DNA from 3 places in the Pseudomonas sp. TE3910 genome. Region 2 is predicted to be linked to each of the others. Evidence: riboswitches for the same ligand, from Rfam matches in the RefSeq annotation. Region 2 holds a riboswitch; each other region holds the start of a gene.

The links. Region 2 has a riboswitch for cobalamin ahead of ACZ9H3_RS06240 (TonB-dependent receptor). Riboswitches for the same ligand answer to the same signal wherever they lie in the genome.
Region 1: it holds a riboswitch for cobalamin, as region 2 does, so the genes downstream of both, ACZ9H3_RS03975 (CbtB domain-containing protein) here and ACZ9H3_RS06240 (TonB-dependent receptor) in region 2, are expected to answer to the same signal.
Region 3: it holds a riboswitch for cobalamin, as region 2 does, so the genes downstream of both, cobO (cob(I)yrinic acid a,c-diamide adenosyltransferase) here and ACZ9H3_RS06240 (TonB-dependent receptor) in region 2, are expected to answer to the same signal.

Annotation. Positions count from the first base shown of each region.
Region 1 is NZ_JBWBQN010000001.1:876,327-883,574, reverse strand. It holds gene cobN (cobaltochelatase subunit CobN) at 1-2,792, opposite strand, end outside; gene cobW (cobalamin biosynthesis protein CobW) at 2,796-3,863, opposite strand; cobalamin riboswitch at 3,962-4,161, opposite strand; cobalamin riboswitch at 4,221-4,442, shown strand; gene ACZ9H3_RS03975 (CbtB domain-containing protein) at 4,540-4,728, shown strand; gene ACZ9H3_RS03970 (CbtA family protein) at 4,740-5,429, shown strand; gene ACZ9H3_RS03965 (cobalamin biosynthesis protein) at 5,429-5,854, shown strand; gene cobM (precorrin-4 C(11)-methyltransferase) at 5,894-6,640, shown strand; gene ACZ9H3_RS03955 (DUF1272 domain-containing protein) at 6,688-6,942, shown strand; gene ACZ9H3_RS03950 (response regulator transcription factor) at 7,195-7,248, shown strand, end outside.
Region 2 is NZ_JBWBQN010000001.1:1,417,464-1,424,711, reverse strand. It holds gene ACZ9H3_RS06255 (FecCD family ABC transporter permease) at 1-887, opposite strand, end outside; gene ACZ9H3_RS06250 (ABC transporter substrate-binding protein) at 887-1,858, opposite strand; gene ACZ9H3_RS06245 (ABC transporter ATP-binding protein) at 1,855-2,640, opposite strand; partial or broken gene ACZ9H3_RS06240 (TonB-dependent receptor) at 2,661-4,852, opposite strand; cobalamin riboswitch at 4,912-5,112, opposite strand; gene ACZ9H3_RS06235 (amino acid permease) at 5,143-6,543, opposite strand; gene ACZ9H3_RS06230 (2-aminoadipate transaminase) at 6,930-7,248, shown strand, end outside.
Region 3 is NZ_JBWBQN010000001.1:2,176,778-2,184,025, reverse strand. It holds gene hda (DnaA regulatory inactivator Hda) at 1-46, shown strand, start outside; gene ACZ9H3_RS09810 (C40 family peptidase) at 161-796, shown strand; gene ACZ9H3_RS09805 (C40 family peptidase) at 929-1,465, shown strand; gene ACZ9H3_RS09800 (O-methyltransferase) at 1,484-2,131, shown strand; cobalamin riboswitch at 2,216-2,436, shown strand; gene cobO (cob(I)yrinic acid a,c-diamide adenosyltransferase) at 2,616-3,227, shown strand; gene ACZ9H3_RS09790 (cobyrinate a,c-diamide synthase) at 3,224-4,519, shown strand; gene bluB (5,6-dimethylbenzimidazole synthase) at 4,516-5,163, shown strand; gene cbiB (adenosylcobinamide-phosphate synthase CbiB) at 5,163-6,071, shown strand; gene cobD (threonine-phosphate decarboxylase CobD) at 6,064-7,056, shown strand; gene ACZ9H3_RS09770 (cobyric acid synthase) at 7,053-7,248, shown strand, end outside.

The DNA.
Region 1 (7,248 bases), 540 kb from region 2:
CTGGCCCATACCGGGCGTACGCCCATCAGCGCCATGGCTTGGGCAATGTCGTCCCCGCCCGTGCGCATGGTGGCCGTGCCCCACACCGACAACCCCAGCTGACGCAGGTGGTCGCCGTGGTCCTGCAGGTGGCGCTCCAGTATCAGGTTGGCCGAGGCAAAGCCCAGGCGCCAGGCAGTCGTGGTCGGTAGGTTGCGCACGTCCACGGTATAGAAGTTACGGCCGGTTGGCAGTACGTCGAGCCGCCCCCGGCTCGGTGCGCCGCTCGGGCCGGCCGGCACGAATCGCCCATTCAGCGCATCGAGCAGGCCCTGCATTTCTGCCGGCCCACAGGCATCCAGCTGCGGTGCGACGGTTTGTACCAGCGCCTCGAGAATCGCCCGGACATCGTTCCAGGAGGGTTCTTCCGGCAAGTTCGCGACGCCGTCCAAGGCCTGCTCGATCAAGCGCAGTGCGTACAGTTCCAGTCGCTCACGGGTGTCACCCGCCGTACGCCAAGGGTCGGCACTTACCTCGTTCAGCCGGTGCGGACACGGGCCTTGCCAGGCAGCCCCCAAATCGCAATCCAGCGGATCGACGCCCAGGGCAAATGCCTTGGCCAGTGCCCTTGGCAAGCTGGCATGCTGACCACGGCCATCGCCCCGCTCTACCCGCAGCAATGCCTGCAAGGTGTCCAGGCGCAGGCGGCCCTGGGGCGATTCTCCGAACACATGCAGGCCGTCACGAATCTGCGACTCCTTGAGGTCGCACAGGTAGGTGTCCAGCCTTGGCAACCAGACGGCGGCGTCATCCAGGCTGTTTTCCAACTGCAGTTCGCGATCGATATGGTTGTCACGGACCAGCGCGAGGATATCGCGCTGCAACTCAGTGGCTCGGCGTGGGTCGAGCAGTTGAGCTTCGTAATACTCGTCAGCGAGCAATTCCAGGTCGCGCAACGGGCCGTAGGTTTCGGCACGGGTCAAGGGCGGCATCAGGTGATCGATGATCACCGCCTGAGTCCGGCGCTTGGCCTGGGCGCCTTCACCCGGGTCATTGACGATGAACGGATAGATGTTTGGCAACGGGCCCAGCAGTGCATCAGGCCAGCACTGCGCTGAAAGACCGACACCCTTGCCTGGCAACCACTCCAGATTGCCGTGCTTGCCGACATGAATCAGTGCATCGGCGGCAAAGCCATGACGCAACCAGAAGTAGAAGGCCAGATAACCATGAGGCGGCACCAGATCGGGGTCGTGGTAAACCGCACTGGCGTCCAGCTGGTAACCACGCGCAGGCTGAATGCCGACGAAGGTCAGGCCAAAACGCAGGCCGGCGATCATCATCCGCCCACTGCGGAACATCGGGTCCTGCTCAGGTTCACCCCAGCGCTCCCGCACGGCAGCCTGGTTGGCCGCCGGTAACGCGGCGAATGCGGCGAGGTAGTCCTCCTGCGCCATGCTTTGTGCACAAGGGCGCTGATCGAGGCTTTCCAGATCGTTACTGACACCGCCGAGCAGGGCCTGGATCAATGCCGTGCCGGTGTCCGGCAAGGCGCCAACCGGATACCCCTGCCCCTGAAGTGCCCGTAGAATGTTCAGCGCTGCAGCCGGGGTGTCCAACCCTACCCCGTTGCCAATTCGCCCGTCACGGGTCGGGTAGTTGGCAAGCACCAGGGCCACACGCTTCTGGGCATTGGGCAGTTGCGCCAGTTCACACCAGCGGCGTGCGAGCTCTGCAACGAAGTCCATACGCTCCGGCTGTGCACGGTAACAGACAACATCCGACTGGCTGCGCTCACTGCGCCACGCCAGGTCCTTGAAACTGATCGGGCGGGTGATGATGCGCCCATCGAGCTCCGGCAAGGCAATGTGCATCGCCAGATCACGTGCGCCCAAGCCCTGCTCGCTGGCCTGCCAACCGGGTTCGTTGTCTTGGGCGCAAATGGCCTGAAGCACCGGAATATTGCGGCGAAATGGCCGAAGGTGAGGCTTCTGCGGGCTGGACTGGGCAAACCCGGTTGTATTGATGACCAGCGCGGCCTCGACCTGATCCAGCCAGGCTTCCACTTGGGCCAGGCACTCGGCTTCCTTGAGGCTCGCCACCGCGATGGGCAGCGGGTTGAGCCCTGCGGCGCGGATGCGCTCGCAGAACACATCGATGAAGGCTGTATTGGCCGCTTGCAGATGCGAGCGGTAGAACAGGACAGGAACCACAGGCTGACTGGCTACCCAGTCAGCGAACCAGTCGTCCAGTACCGCCGCCTCGCGCTGCGGGTGATACACCAGCGTGCGCGGCAGTTGCTGGGGCACATCCCAGGTGTAGTCACGTCCGAGCCATTGATTGGCCATGCATTTGAAGAGGTTCAGCGCGTTGGCCTTGCCGCCCTGCCGCAGAAAGTGCCAGAGCCGCTCCGCGTCTGCCGCCGGCACGTTGCCAAGGCTGCTCAACTCCGGATCCGGACGGTCATCACCCGGCACCAGGATCAACTGCACGCCTTGGGCAGCCAATGCCACCAACTGCTCGACGCCATAACGCCAATACCCAATGCCACCGTGCAGCGACAGCAAAATGACCTTGGCATGGCGCAGCACCTGATCAACATACAGGTCTACCGACGCATGGTTCTGCACCTGCATCGGGTTGGCCAGACGCAGGCTGGGATAATCCTCCGGCAGTTGCCGGGCTGTTTCGGCCAGCAGTGCCAGGTGCGAATCACCGCTGCAGAGAATAACCAGCTCGGCGGGTGTCTGGCCCAAGTCGGCAATACTGTCATCCGGCACAAAGCCGCCGGGCTGGGTCCGCAGCAGGTGCATGGGTCAGGCGCCCAGCGCTGTACGCAGTTCAGCTTCCAGTGTCGCGCCATCCAGCGCCTGGCCGATCAGTACCAGACGGGTACTGCGCGGCTCGTCTGCGCGCCAGGCACGATCGAAGTGCTTGTCGAAACGCGTACCGACACCCTGGATCAGCAGGCGCATCGGCTTGCCCGGAATGGCTGCAAAGCCTTTGGCGCGGAGGATGCCGTGACGTACGACCAGTTGGGTCAAGGCATCAAGCAGCAAGCTCTCGTCGGATTCGGGCAGTTCAATCGAAATGGAGTCGAAAGCGTCGTGGTCATGATCATCATGGTCTTCGCCATCGTGATGGCTGTCATGGTGAGTGCGACGACCGTCAATGTGCGCTTCCGATTCCGCTGCCAATCCGAGCAAGACTTCAAGCGGTAGACGGCCACTGCTGGCCTCGACAACTTTGACCGCGGGTGGCAGCTCTTCGGCCACTTCGGCGCGTACCGCTGCCAAGGCATGCGCCTCGATCAGGTCGGCCTTGTTCAGTACCACCAGATCGGCACTGGCCAGTTGGTCGGCAAACAGTTCATGCAGCGGGGACTCGTGGTCCAGGTTCGGGTCGAGTTTACGCTGGGCATCCACCTGGTCCGGATACGCCGCAAACGTACCGGCAGCCACGGCCGGGCTGTCGACCACGGTAATGACCGCATCGACCGTGCAGGCGTTACGGATTTCCGGCCACTGGAAGGCTTGTACCAGAGGCTTTGGCAGGGCCAGGCCACTGGTTTCGATGAGGATATGGTCCAGGTCGCCACGACGTGCCACCAGCTCGCGCATGACCGGGAAGAACTCTTCCTGCACGGTGCAGCACAAGCAGCCGTTGGCAAGCTCGTACACCCGACCGCTGGCCTCTTCTTCCGTACAGCCGATGCTGCATTGCTTGAGGATTTCACCGTCGATGCCCAGCTCGCCAAACTCATTGACGATGACTGCAATACGGCGCCCCTGCGCATTGTCGAGCATATGCCGCAACAGCGTGGTTTTGCCCGAGCCGAGAAAGCCGGTGACGATGGTAACGGGGAGTTTTGCCAGTGTTTTCATGTCGTTGCCCTTGGCAGCAATGGCGGGCGGGCACGACGAAAACCACGGGGGTCATGTGCCCGTGCGCGTTCGCTACCGGATCACCCCGCCCGGTTGAATGTCGGAAACTGTCCGAGGCAGGTCTCCTGGCTTGCGTCGTGCTGGCGAACATACCAGCGGCACCGGCGCCTTCCCGCAAAACTACGCAGTGGCAATGCCAGGCTTTGCAACGCTTACAGTTGCGGGGGCAGCCGCGGCTTAAACCGCGTTCCCGTCTTAGCTCCGGGCTGACCGGAGAACCTCGAAACGGCAAGGCTACGCAGTCGTTCAGGGTCGGTCAACCGTCGTTGTGATTGACGCGCACCTGCGCCCGTGATTTGCTACCGCCTTCGTTTGGGTGCCTTTAACGAGGTGAAACGGGAAACCGGTGCGTCGCGGCCTGAGTTACGCGCGACAATTCCGGTGCTGCCCCCGCAACGGTAAGCGAGGAAAGCGTCTAGACCACTGTGCCAGCAACGCGGCATGGGAAGGTGACGCTCCAGGCTGAGCACAGTGTCAGCCCTCGCAAGCCCGGAGACCGGCCCAGTACAGAATTGACAAACCCGCGGTGGGCGGGCGCTGTTGCAACCTCTGGGTGAGTCCGCCCATGGGTTTCTTGCGCATGCCTGCTGCTGATAACCCCTCAGAGGAAAGCACCATGCCCGTCACAACCGCCCACAGCCACTCCGCCGCCATCAGTACCACTCGCAGCCAGCGCCTGGTCGTCGCTATCGGCGCATCGCTGCTGGGCTTGTGCCTGGTTTACTTCGCGGGTTTTTCGCACATCGAGGCGGTTCACAACGCTGCCCATGACACCCGTCACAGCGCCGCGTTTCCTTGCCACTAAGGGACAGCGCCATGATCAAGCACATTGCCCGCACGGCCGGCTTCACCGGCCTGCTCGCAGCCCTGCTGCTGACCTTGCTGCAAAGCCTGTGGGTCACCCCGCTGATTATCAAGGCGGAAGCCTACGAGAGTGCAGCGCCTGCAGTCGAAACCCACAGCCATGATGCGGGTACCGCCGAACATCATCACGATGCGCAAGCCTGGGCCCCCGAAGACGGCTGGCAACGGCTGCTGTCCACGACCGGTAGCAACCTGGTAGTGGCCTTCGGTTTTGCCCTGGTACTGGCGGGGCTGTATACCTTGCGTGCGCCTGGAGGTTGGGTCGCAGGCGTACTGTGGGGCCTGGCAGGCTTTGCGGTGTTCTGCCTGGCGCCCACGCTGGGCTTGCCAGCGGAGTTGCCAGGAACGGCCGCGGCCGATCTGGCGCAACGCCAATTCTGGTGGATCGGTACTGCAGCGGCCACCGCCATTGGCTTAGGGCTTATTGCATTCGCCAACAACGGTTTGCTCAAGTTACTGGGCGCCGTACTGCTGGTCATCCCTCATGTAATCGGTGCACCACAGCCAGACGCGCATGAGGCCTTGGCTCCGGAAGCACTGGAGGCCGAATTCAAACTCGCCTCACTGCTGACCAACGCTGCCTTCTGGCTGGCATTGGGCTTGATCAGCAGTTGGCTCTACCGTCGCCAGAGCCAGGCGTAATGCCTGAACGGCCCAATCCGTTGCGAGTATTCGCCGGGTTGGGCTGTCGCCGAGGCTGTTCGGTGGCAGCCTTGAGCGATCTACTGGATCAAACCCTGCAGGCCCATGGCCTCAGCCACGATAACCTGCTTGGCCTTGCCAGTATCGAACTGAAAAGCGAGGAGGCCGGCCTGCATGCCCTCGCCGCTCAACTCGGCATTCCACTGCTGTTTTTCAGCGCTGCCCAGTTAGCCACCTTTGAATCACGCCTGACCCACCGTTCGCTCCCCGCCTTCGCCCACAGCGGCTGTTACGGCGTCGCTGAAAGTGCTGCACTTGCATTGGCCGAGCACTACGGCTCAATGCCTGCACAGCTCCTTGTTCCACGCCATGCCAGCCTTAATGCCACCCTGGCATTGGCCTGCGGCGCGTCCTTTGACGGATAATCTGCGCCTCGCATCGACCTTACCTTCAGGATTCACCCCATGACCGTCTATTTCATCGGTGCCGGCCCCGGCGACCCGGAGCTGATTACCGTCAAGGGCCAGCGCCTGATTCATCGCTGCCCGGTCATTATCTATGCTGGCTCTCTGGTGCCCGCTGCCGTGCTCGAAGGGCACAGTGCCGAAACCGTGATCAACAGCGCTGAGCTTCATCTGGCGCAAATTGTCGAGGCAATGCGTGAAGCCCATGCCAAAGGCCAGGATGTAGCCCGGGTACACAGTGGCGACCCGAGCCTGTATGGGGCCATTGGTGAGCAGATTCGCCATTTGCGCGAACTGGCGATTCCCTTCGAGATCATTCCCGGTGTCACCGCTGCTGCCGCCAGTGCCGCCTTGCTCGGTTGCGAGCTGACCCTGCCAGAGGTTTCGCAGAGCGTCATCCTCACGCGCTATGCCGACAAATCGCCTATGCCCGCTGGCGAGGAACTGGCCAGCCTGGCCGCACACAAGGCCACGCTTGCCATACACTTGGGGGTGCAGCACCTGGCAAAGATTGTCGAAGAATTGCGCCCCCACTATGGCGGGGACTGCCCAATCGCGGTCGTGCACCGTGCGACCTGGCCGGACCAGGACTGGGTCAAAGGCACGCTGGACGATATCCTGACGCAAGTCCAGGCTAAAGGCTTCCGGCGTACTGCATTGATTCTGGTAGGACGGGTACTGGCAGCAGATGCCTTTGCCGAATCGGCGCTGTACCGTGCCGGCCACGCACACCTCTACCGGCCTTAGACGGCCTGTGTGCGACAGCGCACTCACTAAGTATGAAGGAGTCGACCATGCTTGAACTGCGTCCCAACTGTGAATGCTGTGGTACCGATCTGCCTGGCGACAGCCAGGATGCGTTTATCTGCTCCTTCGAATGCACTTATTGTCGAGACTGCAACAACAATGAATTGAAGGGCCTCTGCCCAAACTGTGGCGGTCAACTAACGGCCCGTCCGCCACGAGTTGGTGCAGCATTAGTGCGCAACCCAGCTTCGAAACAACGCATCGTCAAGGAAAACGGCTGTCCAACCCGCTCGAGCAAGTAGCCTCTCAACTGCAGGACACCGAAACGCGTCTTCATATGAGGCCGCGATTTCGGTTTTTCCAATCGTAGTTAGGCTTGCTTTACTTTGGCCGTAGGATTTTTCACTTAAACAACCTATATTTTTCTACGCTCCTATACTCTCCATACTCATTGGCTATTATTCTGCGTATCGTACGCTGCTTGCCGACAACGGCCTGGCGCGCCTTCCTGAGAGAATCAAGAAAAGGCCCACATTCACGACAAGGAGTTGCGCATGGCGAAGGTCTTAATCGTCGACGATCACCCCACTATTCGTATTGGCTTGAAG
Region 2 (7,248 bases):
AAGGCGCTGACCGGCAGCAGTCGCCGGTGTTCGGCGCCCACCAGGCGCCGGGCCAGGTGCGGCAGCATCAACCCGACAAAACCAATCGCCCCGGACAACGCCACCAGCACCCCGGTCAGCAATGCCGTGCAGACGAATACCTGCACGCGTACCGCCTGGACATTGAACCCCAGGCTCACGGCTGTGTGTTCTCCGCTCATCAATGCATTCAAGCCACGGGCCAGGGCCAGCAAGGCGAGCAGGCCGAGCAGCAAGCACAGTGCCGGCAGCCAGAGCATCTCCCAACGTGCCAGGCCAAGCCCGCCGAGCATCCAGAACATCACCGAATTGCTGGCGTGTTGGTCGCCGGTGTACAGCAGCAGGTTGACCAGTGCCATCAGCACGAACGACACCGCCACCCCGGCCAGCAACAACCGTTCGCTGCTCATTCGGCCTTGTTGATTGGCTACCGCCAGCACTAGGGCCATGCTGCCCAAGGCGCCGATGAAGGCGGCCAGCGGCAGGCTGAACACCCCGGCAAAATCGCCGAGGAACAGCACCACCAGTACTGCGCCCAGCGCCGCACCGGAGCTGACCCCCAGCAGGTGCGGGTCGGCCAGCGGGTTGCGAGTCACGGCTTGCAGGGCGGTACCGACCAGGGCCAGGCCGGCGCCAACCAGTGCGCCCAGCACCACCCGTGGTGCACGAATCAGCCAGACGATGCGTGACTGGCCCTGCGTCCAGTCACCGCCACCGCGTAGCCCCAACTGCTCGCCAACAATCCCCCAGACGTACGCCAACGGTACGCTCGCCGAGCCAAAGGCCAGCGCCGTCAGGCACGACACCAGCAGCACGCCCAGTAACCCAAGCACCAATAGGCGGTACGCCGCCACGCTACGTATCTGCATCACTGACCTGCCCGCGCCACGGTCTGCGGATGCAGGGCGTTGGCGATAGTTTCGATGGCCTCGGCGTTGTCCACGGACGGCGTCACCGCCACATAGGGCAGCACGATAAAGCGTTGCGTGCGGATTGCACTCACGCCCTGCAGGGCCGGGTGCTGCAGCAGGAAATCACGCTTCTGTTGCCAGGTGCGTGGGCCATAGTCGACGATCAGGATGACCTCGGGGTCTCGCTCGACCACACTTTCCCAGTTGACCTGGGTCCAGCTGGCGGCGATGTCATCCATCACGTTGTGGCCACCTGCCGTCGTCAATAGCGCCTGCGGAATACCCAGGCGCCCAGAGGTCATGGGGCGGTCTTCGCCGCTGTCATAGAGGAATACGCGCGGCGTTTCGTCCGTTGTCGCCAGCCGCACCTGAACCCGGGCGATACGTTGGCGCAGGTCGTTGATCAACGCCTCGGCGCGGGCTTCGACCGAGAAGATTCGCCCGAGATTGCCCAGGTCACGGTACAGGTCGTCAAGGCTGGCCTCGCGTTGCGGCATGATCCGCGAGCAGGACTCGCTCAGTTCATAGACCTTGATCCCCAGCGGTTCAAGGCTGGCCGGGGTGAGCGGGCCGCCAATCCGCATGCCATAGCCCCAACCGGCGAAAAAGAAGTCGGCACCCGCGTCCAGCAGGTTCTCTTCGCTGGCGTAGTGGCTGGCGAGTTCCGGTACGCCCTCGAGGGCCGTGCTGAGCCTCGGGTCGAGGGTTTTCCAGCCGCTGACGCCGGTGTAGCCGACCATGCGTTCGCGCAGGCCGAGGGCAAGTAACATCCCGGTCAGGTTGATGTCATGGCTGACCACGTGCTGCGGCGCCTGCTCGAACGTGACCTGGCGGTTGCAGCTCTGCACACTCAGCGGGTAATGGCTGGCCTGGGCCGAGAGGGCCGGCAGCAGCGCAAGCCAGGCGAGGTAGGGAAGCGCTCGTTTCATGGTTCGGTGATCCAGGTAATGCGCGGGTAGCCGGCCAGTGGATGGGTGTCGACCAGTGCATGCACACCGAATACCTGGTGCAGGCGTTCGGCCGTCAACACCTCGGCCGGTGTGCCGCTGGCGACAATGCAGCCGTTGTCGATGACGTAAAGGCGGTCGCAGAATGCCGCAGCCAGGTTCAGGTCGTGGAAACTGGCCAGGGTGCTCAAGCCCAGGCGGCGCAAGTGGCCCAGCAGTTCCAGTTGGTAGCGTGGGTCGAGGTGGTTGGTCGGCTCGTCGAGTATCAGCAGTTGCGGTTGCTGCACCAGTGCACGGGCCAGCAGCACGCGCTGTTTTTCGCCACCGGAAAGGGTGGCGAAATCGTGTTGATCAAGGTTGCCCAGGCCAACCGCGCCGAGGGTCTGTGCGATCAGCTGGCGGTCTGCCTGGTTGTCGCCGGCAAACATCCCCTGGTGGGGCGTGCGGCCCATGGCCACGACGTCAGCCACGGTAAGGCCGAACGCCTGGGGAAACTCCTGCAGCACGACGGCAATGCGTTGTGCGCTCCAGCGCGGGCGCTGTTGCCAGAGGTCAGTGCCGTCCAGGCTGACGTGCCCGGCCAAGGGCGGGTTGAAGCGGTAGGCGCAGCGCAACAGGCTGGTCTTGCCACTACCATTGGGGCCGATCAGACCGACGAACTCACCGGCCGCCACGTGCAGGTCGATACCGTGCAGCAACCAGTGCTGGCGACGCTCGAGTGCTGCCGGCGTCCAGCGCAGTTGTTGGATATTCAATGCGGTCATGAGCGGCGGTTCCTTGTGCCTTAGAAACGGTAATCGAGGGTGGCGAAGTACGAGCGCGGCGCCCCCATCAGCCATTGCTCAGCGCTATGGGCCGTGACGGCATAGCGGCGGTCGAGCAGGTTATTCAGTTGCAGGCCCAAACGCACCTCCGGCAGCAGTTGCCAGCCGAGATTCCCATCGATCACGGTGTAGCCCGGTACCGTTGCGGTGTTGGCGGTATCGGCATAGCGCGCATCAACGTAACGCAAGCCCAGCCCGGCATCGAGGTTGTTGCGCAAGGCCTTGCTGAGCCAGAGGTTGGCGGTGCGCCGTGGTACACCGATCGGGCGGTTGCCCGAGCGGGACACGATATTACCGGCCACCACCTCGTCGAAGTCATCATACGCGGCACGCACCAGCGAGGCGTTTGCCGAGACGTGCCACTGCTGCGCAAGGGCCAGCTCCAGGGTCGCCTCCAGGCCTTCGGAAGACTGCTGGCCGACTTGCTGGGTGAGTCGCGTGTGGCTGTCGGTGACCACCGGCAGCTTCTTTTTCACGATCTGATAAGCCGCCAGCGTCCACTCGCCACGGCCGTTCCAGAACTGCTGCTTGAGGCCGAGTTCGGTTTGCTTCGACTCGGTCAGGTCCATCTGCTGTGCAGCCGGGCTGAGGCTGATCAGGTCGCCAACCCCGTCTTCACTGGTGGAGTACTGGCCGTACAGCGACAGCTGATCGGTGACTGCATACACCAGCCCGGCACGCCAGTTGCCGCCGTCGAGGCTGCGGTCGCTGCGCGTGCCGTCGACCCGGTTGTCTCGGTCGATATGGTTCTGGTCGCGGCGAATTCCGGTGACCAACGACCAGCGCTCTGACAATTGCGTGCGGTTTTCCGCGAACAGGGCAAAGGTCTGGGTGGTGCTGTGAGTTTGTGGGCGGGTGGGGTCCTGGCTGCTGAAGTATCCCGGGGCCGGCTGCCACGGGTCGATGTAGTCGCCGCCGTTGTCGGTGTACGGCGAATTGCTGTCGACGTCGAAACGAATCCGGTTGTATTCGGCACCGACCACGGTCTTGCTCGTCAGGCCGAACAACGTATGGTCGAGAGAGAAGCTCTGGCGGTCGCCGATTTGCTCCTGGTCATGCTTGATGTGCAGGTAGCTCTGGCGCAGCAGTTGGTCGCGGCTGCTGTCCCAGCTGTAGTCCTCGGCATTGCGCCAGTGCCGGCGGCTCTTGATGTAATAGAGCTGGTTGCTGGCCGTCAGGCTCTCGTTGATCGACCAGTCGCTGTTCAGTCGCGTCCATTCATCGTGGTAACGCTGTACCGCGTCATGGAGGTTGTAGTTCTTTTTGCGCAGGCTGTCGCGGTAGTGGCCGTCGATCAGCGGAGTACCGAAGTCGTTCATCGGCTCACTGTCGCCACGCTCATGGGCCAGGGTGAAGCTCAGGTCATCACTGGCATCCCAACGCAGCGCGGCACTGCCGGCGAGGTTTTCCGAGTCGCCGCGATCAATCCAGCCGTTGCTCTGCTCACGGTTGAGGGTGAGCCGGTAGCTCAGCCGCTCGTTTAACGAACCACCGCTGTCCAGGCCCAATTGCTGGCGGTCATACGAGCCATAGCCCAGGCGCAGATGGTTACGGATCTCGCCGATGAAGGGCTTCTTCGGGATCACGTTGATCACGGCCCCGGTTGCCCCTTCGCCATACAGCACCGAGGCCGGGCCACGAATGATATCGATGCGCTCGACCATCCACGGGTCTACCGGGAAGCTCTGGGTGCCTGCACCGGTGTACAAGCGCGAGCCGTCGAACAGGGTCATCACCGAGCTGTGACCGCTGAAGCCTCGGGCAGAAAGGGCTGTGTTGCCGTTGCCCGGGGTGCCCACAGAGGTGATGCCCGGCGAGCGACTGACCGCGTCCTGCACACTGCGGTTGTTGCGCCCGTCGATGGCCTCGGCATCGAGGCTGCTGGTGCTGGCAGGCGTCTCCAGCGCACTGAGGTTCAGTCGGGAGCCGGTCGGCAGTGGTGTTGCCAGAGTGATGGCTTCGTGTTCGCTATCATGATCGCCCGTGATGGCTGTCGAGGGCAGGGCGAGGATGCGCTCGGTATCATCGGTGGCCAGTGTCGGCAGTGAAAGCGAGAGGCAAGCAGAGGACACAAGTGTGTGAAACAGGTAATTGCGGGACATGTCGTTCCAGGCTGAAACAGGAATGAATGAATCCCGGGGGAATAACGCATAGAGGCATGACGAGCACGCAGGCGCCCGCCAACCGGCCTGCGCCCGCCCACCGCGGGGTTGCCAAACAAGGCTTCAGGCCGGTCTCCGGGCTTGCGAGGGTCATGAGGCCTTCACCTTCCCATGCCGTGGCACAGTGGTCTGTCGAAGGCCTCGCTCGCTTACCGTTGCGGGGGCAGCGCCGGACTGGTCAAAGAGACGCACCGGCTTCCCGTTTCACCCTGCGCACGGCGGCGCAGGACACCTGAAACTGGCGCGCATCTGAACATCGAACGCCAGCTCAGTCAATCACTTAGCCGCGTTGCGCGGCAGCAGCGGCGGGTGTTGTCGTGCTCGATTTGCGCACCAGGCTGATCATCAGGACGATGCCGGCAACCGCTGCGGTCATCAGGGTTTCATAGCGATATGCGGCGCTGAACAACATGTAGCCGAGCACGCTGCAGATCAAGGCGATGACGAACCAGGTCAGCCATGGGAACAGCCACATCCGAAACACCGGGGTCTGGCCTTTCTGCTCCAGCTGCTTACGCATGCGCAGTTGTGACACCGCGATCACCAGGTACACCAGCAGGGCGATGGCGCCGGTGGTCGAGAGCAGGAAGCCAAAGACCTTGCCCGGCAACAGGTAGTTGATCAGGCAGCCGACGAAGCCTGCCAGGGTGGACATCAGCACGGCCACGGTCGGCACGCCGCTGCGCGAAATATAGCGTGTTGCAGTCGGTGCTTCGCCGCGTGCGCCCAGCGAGTAAAGCATGCGTGATGCGGTGTACAGGCCCGAGTTCATGCAACTGGTCACGGCGACGAACACCACCAGGTCAACGATCAGTTTCGCGCCTGGCACATTGAGCACTTCCAGTGCGCGCTGGAACGAGCCGACTTGCAGCAGCCGTGGATCGTTCCAGGCAACCAGCGAGACGATGAAGAAAATCGAGAAGATGTAGAAGATCGCAATACGGTAGATCACCAGGTTGGTGGCGCGGCGGATCTTCTCTTTGGGGTTCTCGGTTTCGTCGGCGGCGATGGTGACGATTTCGGCGCCGAAGAACGAGAAGATGGTCACCAGAATGCCGCCCAGCACCGCACCAAAGCCATTCGGCATGAAGCCGCCATTGCTCAGCAGTTGGCCGACCCCCGAGACTTCAGCCAGCGGCCAGTAGCCCAGTACGGCCGCGCTGCACACGCCGATGAAGGCCAGGATGGCGATGATCTTGATCAGGGCGAACCAGTACTCGAAGGTGCCGAAATTGCGCACGCTGATCAGGTTGGTGGCCGACAGGGTGACCATGATCAGGAAGGTGAAGGCCCAGGACGGGATGGCGGGGTACCAGGCATGCAGGATGTCGGCACCGGCGATGGCTTCTACCGGGATGATCAACACCCAGAACCACCAGTACAGCCAACCGATGGTGAAACCGGCCCAAGGGCCGATGGCCTCGCCGGCGTAGGTGGAAAACGAACCGCTGTTCGGGTTTGCAACGGCCATTTCGCCGAGCATGCGCATGACCAACAGCACCAGCAAACCGGTCAGTGCGTAGGAGATCAGGATGGCCGGGCCTGCGGTGGCGATGGCGTTGGAGGAGCCGATGAATAGACCCGCACCGATAATGCCTGCGATGGAGATCATCGAGACCTGGCGTGTGGTCAGGCCATGCTTGAGCGAGCGTTGCCCGCGGTTGTTATTGTTTGAACTCATGCATCAACCCTCGGTTCAGCAGCCCCCTGGCTCACAGGTCCGTTCGGGGTGAGCCGGCGCTGAACAATCGTTAGTAAGGAAACCTTCCGTGTCGGTACTGCGTCCTGCTCCTGGTAATTGATCCAGATCAGTATTGGTCGACGAACGGGGCTTCAACAAACGAGCAATACTCAGAACATCATTCCTTGGGGGAATTCAATGTGTGCCTGGGACGACCGTGCGAGGTCTTAAGGAAAACCTTCTTGCTAAGTGATTTGTGGCCGGTGACGCCAGATTCGATACTTTTAGGAATGACAGTAGAATTTTTATTCGCTTGTGCCAGGCCACCGTCACTCGCTTAGATAGCCGCCATACACGACCCTCAAGCCACGGGAGCGGCGCTTGTCATGCCTGCGCAAACCATCAGCAATTCCATCGCAATAGTTCACCCGATCGAACTCGATCATGGCCGCAATGCCGAGGTCTGGGATGTCGATGGCAAGCGTTACATCGACTTTGTCGGCGGTATCGGCGTGCTCAACCTGGGCCATTGCAACCCGGCGGTGGTGGCGGCGATTCAGGCGCAAGCAGCACGCTTGACCCACTCGGCGTTCAACGCTGTGCCGCACACGCCTTACCTTCAGTTGATGGAGCGGCTTGTGGCGTTCATCGGCCTGAGCTACCCGGCCAGTGGCATGCTCACCAACAGTGGTGCCGAAGCGGCCG
Region 3 (7,248 bases), 760 kb from region 2:
GCGCAAGCTTACGATCCCCTTTCTAAAGGAGACCCTGGGCTGGTAGCGGCGATCTAGAGCCTCGGCACATAAAAGTCACATTTTTTTCGATTGAATTTGCAAATCGACTCGATAGAGGGCATAGTTTCCCCCTCATTGAACTCTAGACACGGTCGTGCCCATGCTAAATCGCTTCGCACCCCTCGTGCCCCTCGCACTTGTAACCCTGCTTTTTGGCTGCGCGGCGCATAGCCCTGTATCGCAGCAGCAGGAGCAGCAATCCATCGCTGCTCATCACGGTTCGGTCAAATCCTCTGGCACCTCTTCGGTGTTTGATGAAGAACTGGCTACTGAAGAAGAGCTGAGCGAGTTCGGCAGCAGCAAGCCTTACCAGCTGCCTGCGCTGGCCGATAACATTCTTGAGCGCGGTATGTCCCTGATCGGTACACGTTACCGTTTCGGCGGTACTTCCGAGGCCTCGGGCTTCGATTGCAGCGGTTTCATCGGTTATCTGTTCCGTGAAGAAGCTGGCATGAAGCTGCCTCGCTCTACCCGCGAGATGATCAACGTCAAGGCGCCACAGGTTGCGCGTAACAACCTCAAGCCAGGCGATTTGCTGTTCTTCAGCACCAATGGTCGCGGTCGTGTCAGCCACGCCGGTATCTACCTGGGTGACGATCAGTTCATTCACTCCAGCAGCCGTCGCAGCGGTGGTGTGCGAATCGACAGCCTTGGCGATCGCTACTGGAGCAAAACCTTCATCGAAGCCAAGCGCGCGCTGGCAATGGCGGGTCCGACCACCATTTCGCGTAACTGAGCCTCGATCAGGTTTGACACGGCGACGTAGCCCTAGGGTGCGTCGCCGTGCTTGTTTTTAGAAAGCGTCTAATCTTCACTACCACTATTTTCTGGCCAAGTGCCAGCCGGCTTCAGACAGGATGTTCTGACTATGTCGATGATGGCGCGTTTCGCGGTACTTGCCCTGGCAGCCCTGCTGGGCGCCTGCTCAACCCAGGCTCCGGCCCCGCGAGTGGTCGAGCCTGCGGTCATGGCACCGCAAGTCTATTTCTCCCCGGTTGCCGAAGATGTACTGTTCCGCGCCTTGGGCCTGGTGGGTACGCCGTATCGTTGGGGTGGCAACACGCCAGACTCCGGATTCGATTGCAGCGGCCTGATCGGCTATGTTTATCGTGATGCCGCAGGTATTTCCCTGCCGCGTTCTACCCGCGAGATGATCGGCATTCGTGCGCCGAACATCGAACGTAATGCGCTGCAGTCTGGCGATCTGGTGTTTTTTGCCACCAATGGTGGCTCCGAGGTCAGCCATGCCGGTATCTATGTGGGCGAAGGGCGTTTTGTCCATGCGCCTCGTACCGGTGGTACGGTGCGGCTGGACTACCTCGCGAACAGCTATTGGCAAAAGGCTTACCTGAACGCCAAGCGTGTGCTGCAACCGCCGCAGCCGAACCTGGCACGCAACCCCTGATCTGAATCGAGGTGGGCGATGACCGGTCAGACGCTCTACCTCGACGATGCCCTCTATCTCTACCTGCAAGGTGTTTCACTGCGTGAGACGCCGCTGTTGGCGCGTCTGCGTGCTGAAACCCAGGCGTTGCCAGAGGCGCGCTGGCAGGTTGCGCCAGAACAGGGGCAGTTGCTCGCCTTGCTGATACGGTTGATCGGTGCCCGTCGAGTCATCGAGGTGGGTACCTTCACTGGCTACAGCGCCCTGTGCATGGCGCAAGCCATGGATGGGGGGCATCTGCTGTGTTGCGATCTGCCAGGCCATTACAACGCCACGGCACAGCGCTACTGGCAAGAGGCCGGTGTTGCCGAGCGTATCGAGTTGCGCCTGGGGCCGGCGCTGCAAACCCTGGCAACGCTCGATGCAGAAGCCTTCGACTTGATCTTCATTGATGCCGATAAGGCCAATTACCCGCGTTACCTGGAGGAAGCCTTGCGCGTGCTGCGTCCGGGTGGCCTGCTGGTGTTCGACAACACCCTGTGGAGTGGGCGCGTGCTTCAGGTCGTACCGGACAGTGAAGACACCCGTGCAATCCAGGCGCTGAACGCGGCATTGAAGGACGACCTGCGGGTGGATTTGTCGTTGCTGCCGCTGGGGGATGGGCTGACCTTATGCCGCAAGCGCTGAACGTGTCTGTCGTGCCTCGCGCATGGCACGGCGTCAGCAGGTGTTCTGACAGCTTTAATTGACGCTCCCGGCCCAACCCTCTAACCTTCGCGACTTGTTTCAGGTGCTCTGCAGCCGTGGCGGTTGGCAGGGTGAAACAGGGAAGCCGGTGGGCGCTTGCAGCGCGATTCCGGCGCTGCCCCCGCAACGGTAGGTGAGTCAAGGTTACGCAGGGCCACGGGGTCTACGACCCGGGAAGGCGCGTCGCCAGGGTGTGCATGACCCCGCTCACAAGCCCGGAGACCGGCCTGTTACAGCCAACGGCATCACGGAGGGTGATGCGCGGTACGCCGGCCTCTGGCCGCAGCCCTGCGCGTTTTTCGTGTGCTTTGTCCATTCATCTGTCGCGCCGCCCAGTGGCCTTTCCAAACCCCAGCCCGTGCCGGTCGTCGTTGCTGACGATGGCCTGTGGTGCCCGGCCGACAGTTGCCTGCGGAGACTAGCGATGACTGAATCCACCGAGCGTGACGAACGCCACTTGGCGCGCATGCTGCGTAAAAAAGCGGTGATCGACGAGCGTATTGCCAATTCCCCGAACGAGTGCGGCTTGCTGCTGGTATTGAGCGGCAATGGCAAGGGCAAGAGCAGTTCGGCGTTCGGCATGCTTGCCCGCGCCATGGGCCACGGCATGCAGTGCGGCGTGGTGCAGTTCATCAAGGGCCGCAACAGCACCGGAGAAGAACTGTTCTTCCGGCGTTTCCCCGAGCAGGTGCGTTATCACGTGATGGGCGAGGGGTTTACCTGGGAAACCCAGGACCGGCAGCGTGACATTGCCGCGGCTGAAGCCGCCTGGGTGGTGACGCGCGAGTTGCTACAGGATCCGACCATCAGCCTGGTGGTGCTCGATGAACTGAACATCGCACTCAAACATGGCTACCTCGACCTGGAACAGGTGCTCACCGACCTGCAGGCCCGGCCACCGATGCAGCATGTGATCGTTACCGGTCGCGGTGCCAAGCCGGAGCTGATCGAACTGGCCGATACCGTCACTGAGATGGGCATGATCAAGCATGCGTTTCAGGCCGGTATTCGTGCCCAGAAAGGCGTCGAACTATGAGTGAAACCCGGCATTGCCCGGCGGTATTGATTGCGGCGCCGGCGTCCGGTCAGGGCAAGACCACGGTCACTGCGGCGCTGGCGCGGCTGCACCGCAACCAGGGTCGCAAGGTGCGGGTGTTCAAATGTGGCCCGGACTTTCTCGATCCGATGATCCTTGAGCGTGCGAGCGGCGCCCCGGTCTACCAGTTGGACCTGTGGATGATTGGCGCCGAGCAGAGCCGACGCTTGCTGTGGGAAGCAGCGGCTGAAGCCGACGTGATTCTCATCGAGGGCGTCATGGGCCTGTTTGACGGTACGCCATCCAGTGCCGATCTGGCTCGGCACTTTGGTGTGCCGGTGCTGGCGGTGATCGACGGTACAGCCATGGCGCAAACCTTCGGTGCGCTGGCGTTGGGCCTGGCACGCTATCAGCCAGACCTGCCATTTGCTGGCGTACTGGCCAACCGCGTCGGTTCATTGCGCCACGCACAACTGCTGGAGGGTAGCCTCACCGAGGGGCTGCGCTGGTATGGCGGCCTGTCACGGGAAACCGCCATCGAGTTGCCAAGCCGTCACCTGGGGCTGGTTCAGGCCAGTGAACTGAACGACCTCGACCTTCGCCTTGATGCGGCCGCCGCGGCGCTGGGGGGAAGTTGCGAATCGGCGTTGCCACCGAGCGTAGCATTTTCAGCCCCCCAACCGCACACGGTTGAGCCTTTGTTGGCCGGTGTCCGCATCGCAGTGGCCCGTGATGAGGCGTTTGCCTTTACCTATGGCGCCAACCTCGATGTGCTCCGCGACATGGGCGCGCAACTGAGCTTTTTCTCGCCGCTGCATGACGAACAGTTACCGGAGGCCGACAGCCTCTATTTGCCGGGCGGTTACCCTGAACTGCACCATCAGGCCCTGGCGGCCAACAGACCCATGCTGACGGCCATTCGTACCCATCATCAATTGGGCAAGCCGCTGTTGGCCGAGTGCGGTGGCATGCTCTACCTGCTGGATGCCCTCACTGATGTGGCGGGTGAGCGTGCCGAGTTGCTCGGCCTGTTGCCCGGTGAGGCCGTGATGCAAAAGCGCTTGGCGGCGCTGGCGTTGCAAGCGGTGGCATTGCCGGAAGGCACCTTGCGCGGGCACACCTACCACCATTCGTTGACCCAGACCGAGTTGACCCCGATTGCTCGCGGGCAGAGCCCCAATGGTGGGCGTGGAGCCGAAGCGGTCTATCGCTGTGGGCGGCTGACCGCCTCCTATGTGCATTTCTATTTTCCTTCCAACCCCCACGCGTCGGCGGCGCTACTGGCACCATGAGCGAACACGATTTCAGCGCGGACGAACGGGCAGCGGTGTACCGCGTGATTGCCGAGCGCCGTGACATGCGTCACTTCATCGGCGGCAAGGTGGCACCTGAGCTTCTGGCGCGCCTGCTTCAGGCTGCGCACCAGGCCCCCAGCGTTGGCTTGATGCAACCCTGGCGCTTTATCCGTATTACTGACCGCAGCTTGCGTCAGCGTATCCAGGTGGTCGTGGAGCAGGAGCGGGTGCGCACGGCCGAAGCGCTTGGCGAGCGTGCCGACGACTTCATGAAACTCAAGGTCGAAGGCATCAGCGACTGTGCCGAGGTGTTGGTGGCGGCATTGATGGATAAGCGCGAGGGGCATATTTTCGGTCGCCGTACGCTGCCGGAAATGGACCTGGCGTCACTCTCCTGCGCTATCCAGAACCTCTGGTTGGCGGCGCGGGCCGAAGGGCAGGGGATGGGCTGGGTATCGTTGTTCGAGCCACAGGCACTGGCGGATTTGCTGGGGATGCCCGAAGGGGCCAAGCCATTGGCCGTGCTCTGCCTGGGGCCGGTGGCGGCATTTTATCCTGCGCCAATGCTTGAACTGGAAGGCTGGACCAAGGCGCGTCCGCTCGATGACATGCTGTATGAAAACCATTGGGGAGAGCGTTGATGAGTGTGGCTTTGCTGAGCGTGGCCGGTGTGGCGCTGGATGCGCTGCTGGGTGAGCCAAAGCGTCGCCATCCGCTGGTCGCTTTCGGGCGCTTCGCCTCGCGCCTGGAACAGCGTTTCAATGCGGGTGGGCGTGGCTGGCGCAGCCATGGTGTCACGGCCTGGTTTCTTGCTGTGGTACCACTGACCCTGGCGGCTACGCTGTTGTCCTGGTTGCCCTACATCGGATGGGGGGTGGAGATCCTCGCCCTCTATTGTGCCTTGGGGCTGCGCAGTCTCGGCGAGCATGTCATGCCAGTGGCCGATGCCTTGCGCCAAGGCAACCTTGACGAGGCACGGCGTCGGGTCGGTTTTCTGGTCAGTCGCGAGACCCGTGAGCTGGACGAGACGGCCGTCGCCCGGGCGGCTACCGAGTCGGTGTTGGAAAATGGCAGCGATGCCGTGTTTGCCGCCTTGTTCTGGTTTGTCGTCGCCGGTGCGCCGGGAGTGGTGCTCTATCGGCTGAGCAACACCCTGGATGCCATGTGGGGCTATCGCAACGAGCGTTTTGAGCGCTTCGGTTGGGCGGCGGCGCGCATTGACGATGTACTCAATTATATTCCTGCGCGGTTGGTGGCCCTGACCTATGCCGTGCTGGGCAAGACTCGCCTGGCCTTGCGCTGCTGGCGTCGCCAGGCGCCGCAATGGGACAGCCCGAACGCCGGGCCGGTGATGGCATCCGGGGCCGGCGCGCTGGGTGTCGAGTTGGGTGGCGCGGCGGTCTACCATGGCGAACTGCATGAGCGAGCTCAGTTGGGCGAGGGCCCTGCAGCCGATGCCGACGCTATCGAGCGTGGCTGGCAACTGGTGTGCCGTGGTGTCTGGTTGTGGTTGCTGGTGTTGTGCCTGGGAGCAGAATTCTATGCTTGAACACGGAGGGCGCCTGCAGCGGGCGATCCAGCAGTACGGTATTGCTCAGGAGTGCTGGCTTGACCTGTCCAGTGGCATCGCGCCCTGGCCATTCAGTGTCCCGCCGATTCCGTTGCGGGCCTGGGCACGGCTGCCGGAGACCGACGATGGCTTGGAGCAGGCTGCCGCCGAATACTATGGCGTCAAGCGCCTGCTGCCGGTCGCGGGTTCCCAGGCGGCTATTCAGGCGCTGCCGCGCCTGCGGCGTACTGGCAAGGTCGGCGTGCTGTCGCCGTGTTACGCCGAACATGCCGAGGGCTGGCGGCGTGCCGGGCACCGGGTGCGTGAGCTGGACGAGACGCAGATCGAACACTACCTCGACAGCCTTGATGTACTGGTGGTGGTCAACCCCAACAACCCGACCGGGCGCGTCGTGTCGCCAGAGCAGCTGCTGAACTGGCATGCGCGCCTGGCCCAGCATGGTGGCTGGTTGCTGGTTGACGAGGCGTTTATGGACAACACCCCCGCGCAGAGCATTGCGGCTTACGCGGATCGCCCCGGCCTGATTGTGTTGCGTTCGTTCGGCAAGTTCTTCGGGCTTGCCGGGGTGCGTTTGGGGTTTGTCGTGGCCGAGCGGCAAATGCTGCAACTGCTGGCTGAGCAGCTCGGGCCGTGGGCGGTCAGTGGGCCAACCCGTGTGCTGGGGCAGGCCTGCCTGCAGGACCGGGCCGCTCATCAATTGCAGATCAAGCGTTGTGCCGATGCGAGCCGGCGCCTGGCCCTTTTGCTGGAGGCTGCCGGCCTGCCGCCCAGTGGTGGCTGTGACCTGTTCCAGTACCTGGTGACTGAGCGGGCGGCCCACATCCATGAGTTCATGGCACGACGCGGTATTTTGCTGCGCTTGTTCGAGCAACCGGCCAGCTTGCGGTTTGGTTTGCCCGATACGGAAGACGATTGGCAGCGCTTGAGCCTCGCGTTGAATGACTACTGCAAGGAGCAGCCATGACGACCCTGATGGTGCAAGGCACCACCTCGGATGCTGGCAAGAGCACCCTGGTGACCGCGTTATGCCGCTGGCTGGTACGCCAGGGGGTTGGCGTCGTACCGTTCAAGCCGCAGAACATGGCGCTCAACAGCGCGGTAACCGCCGACGGTGGCGAGATTGGTCGAGCCCAGGCTGTACAGGCCCAGGCTGCAG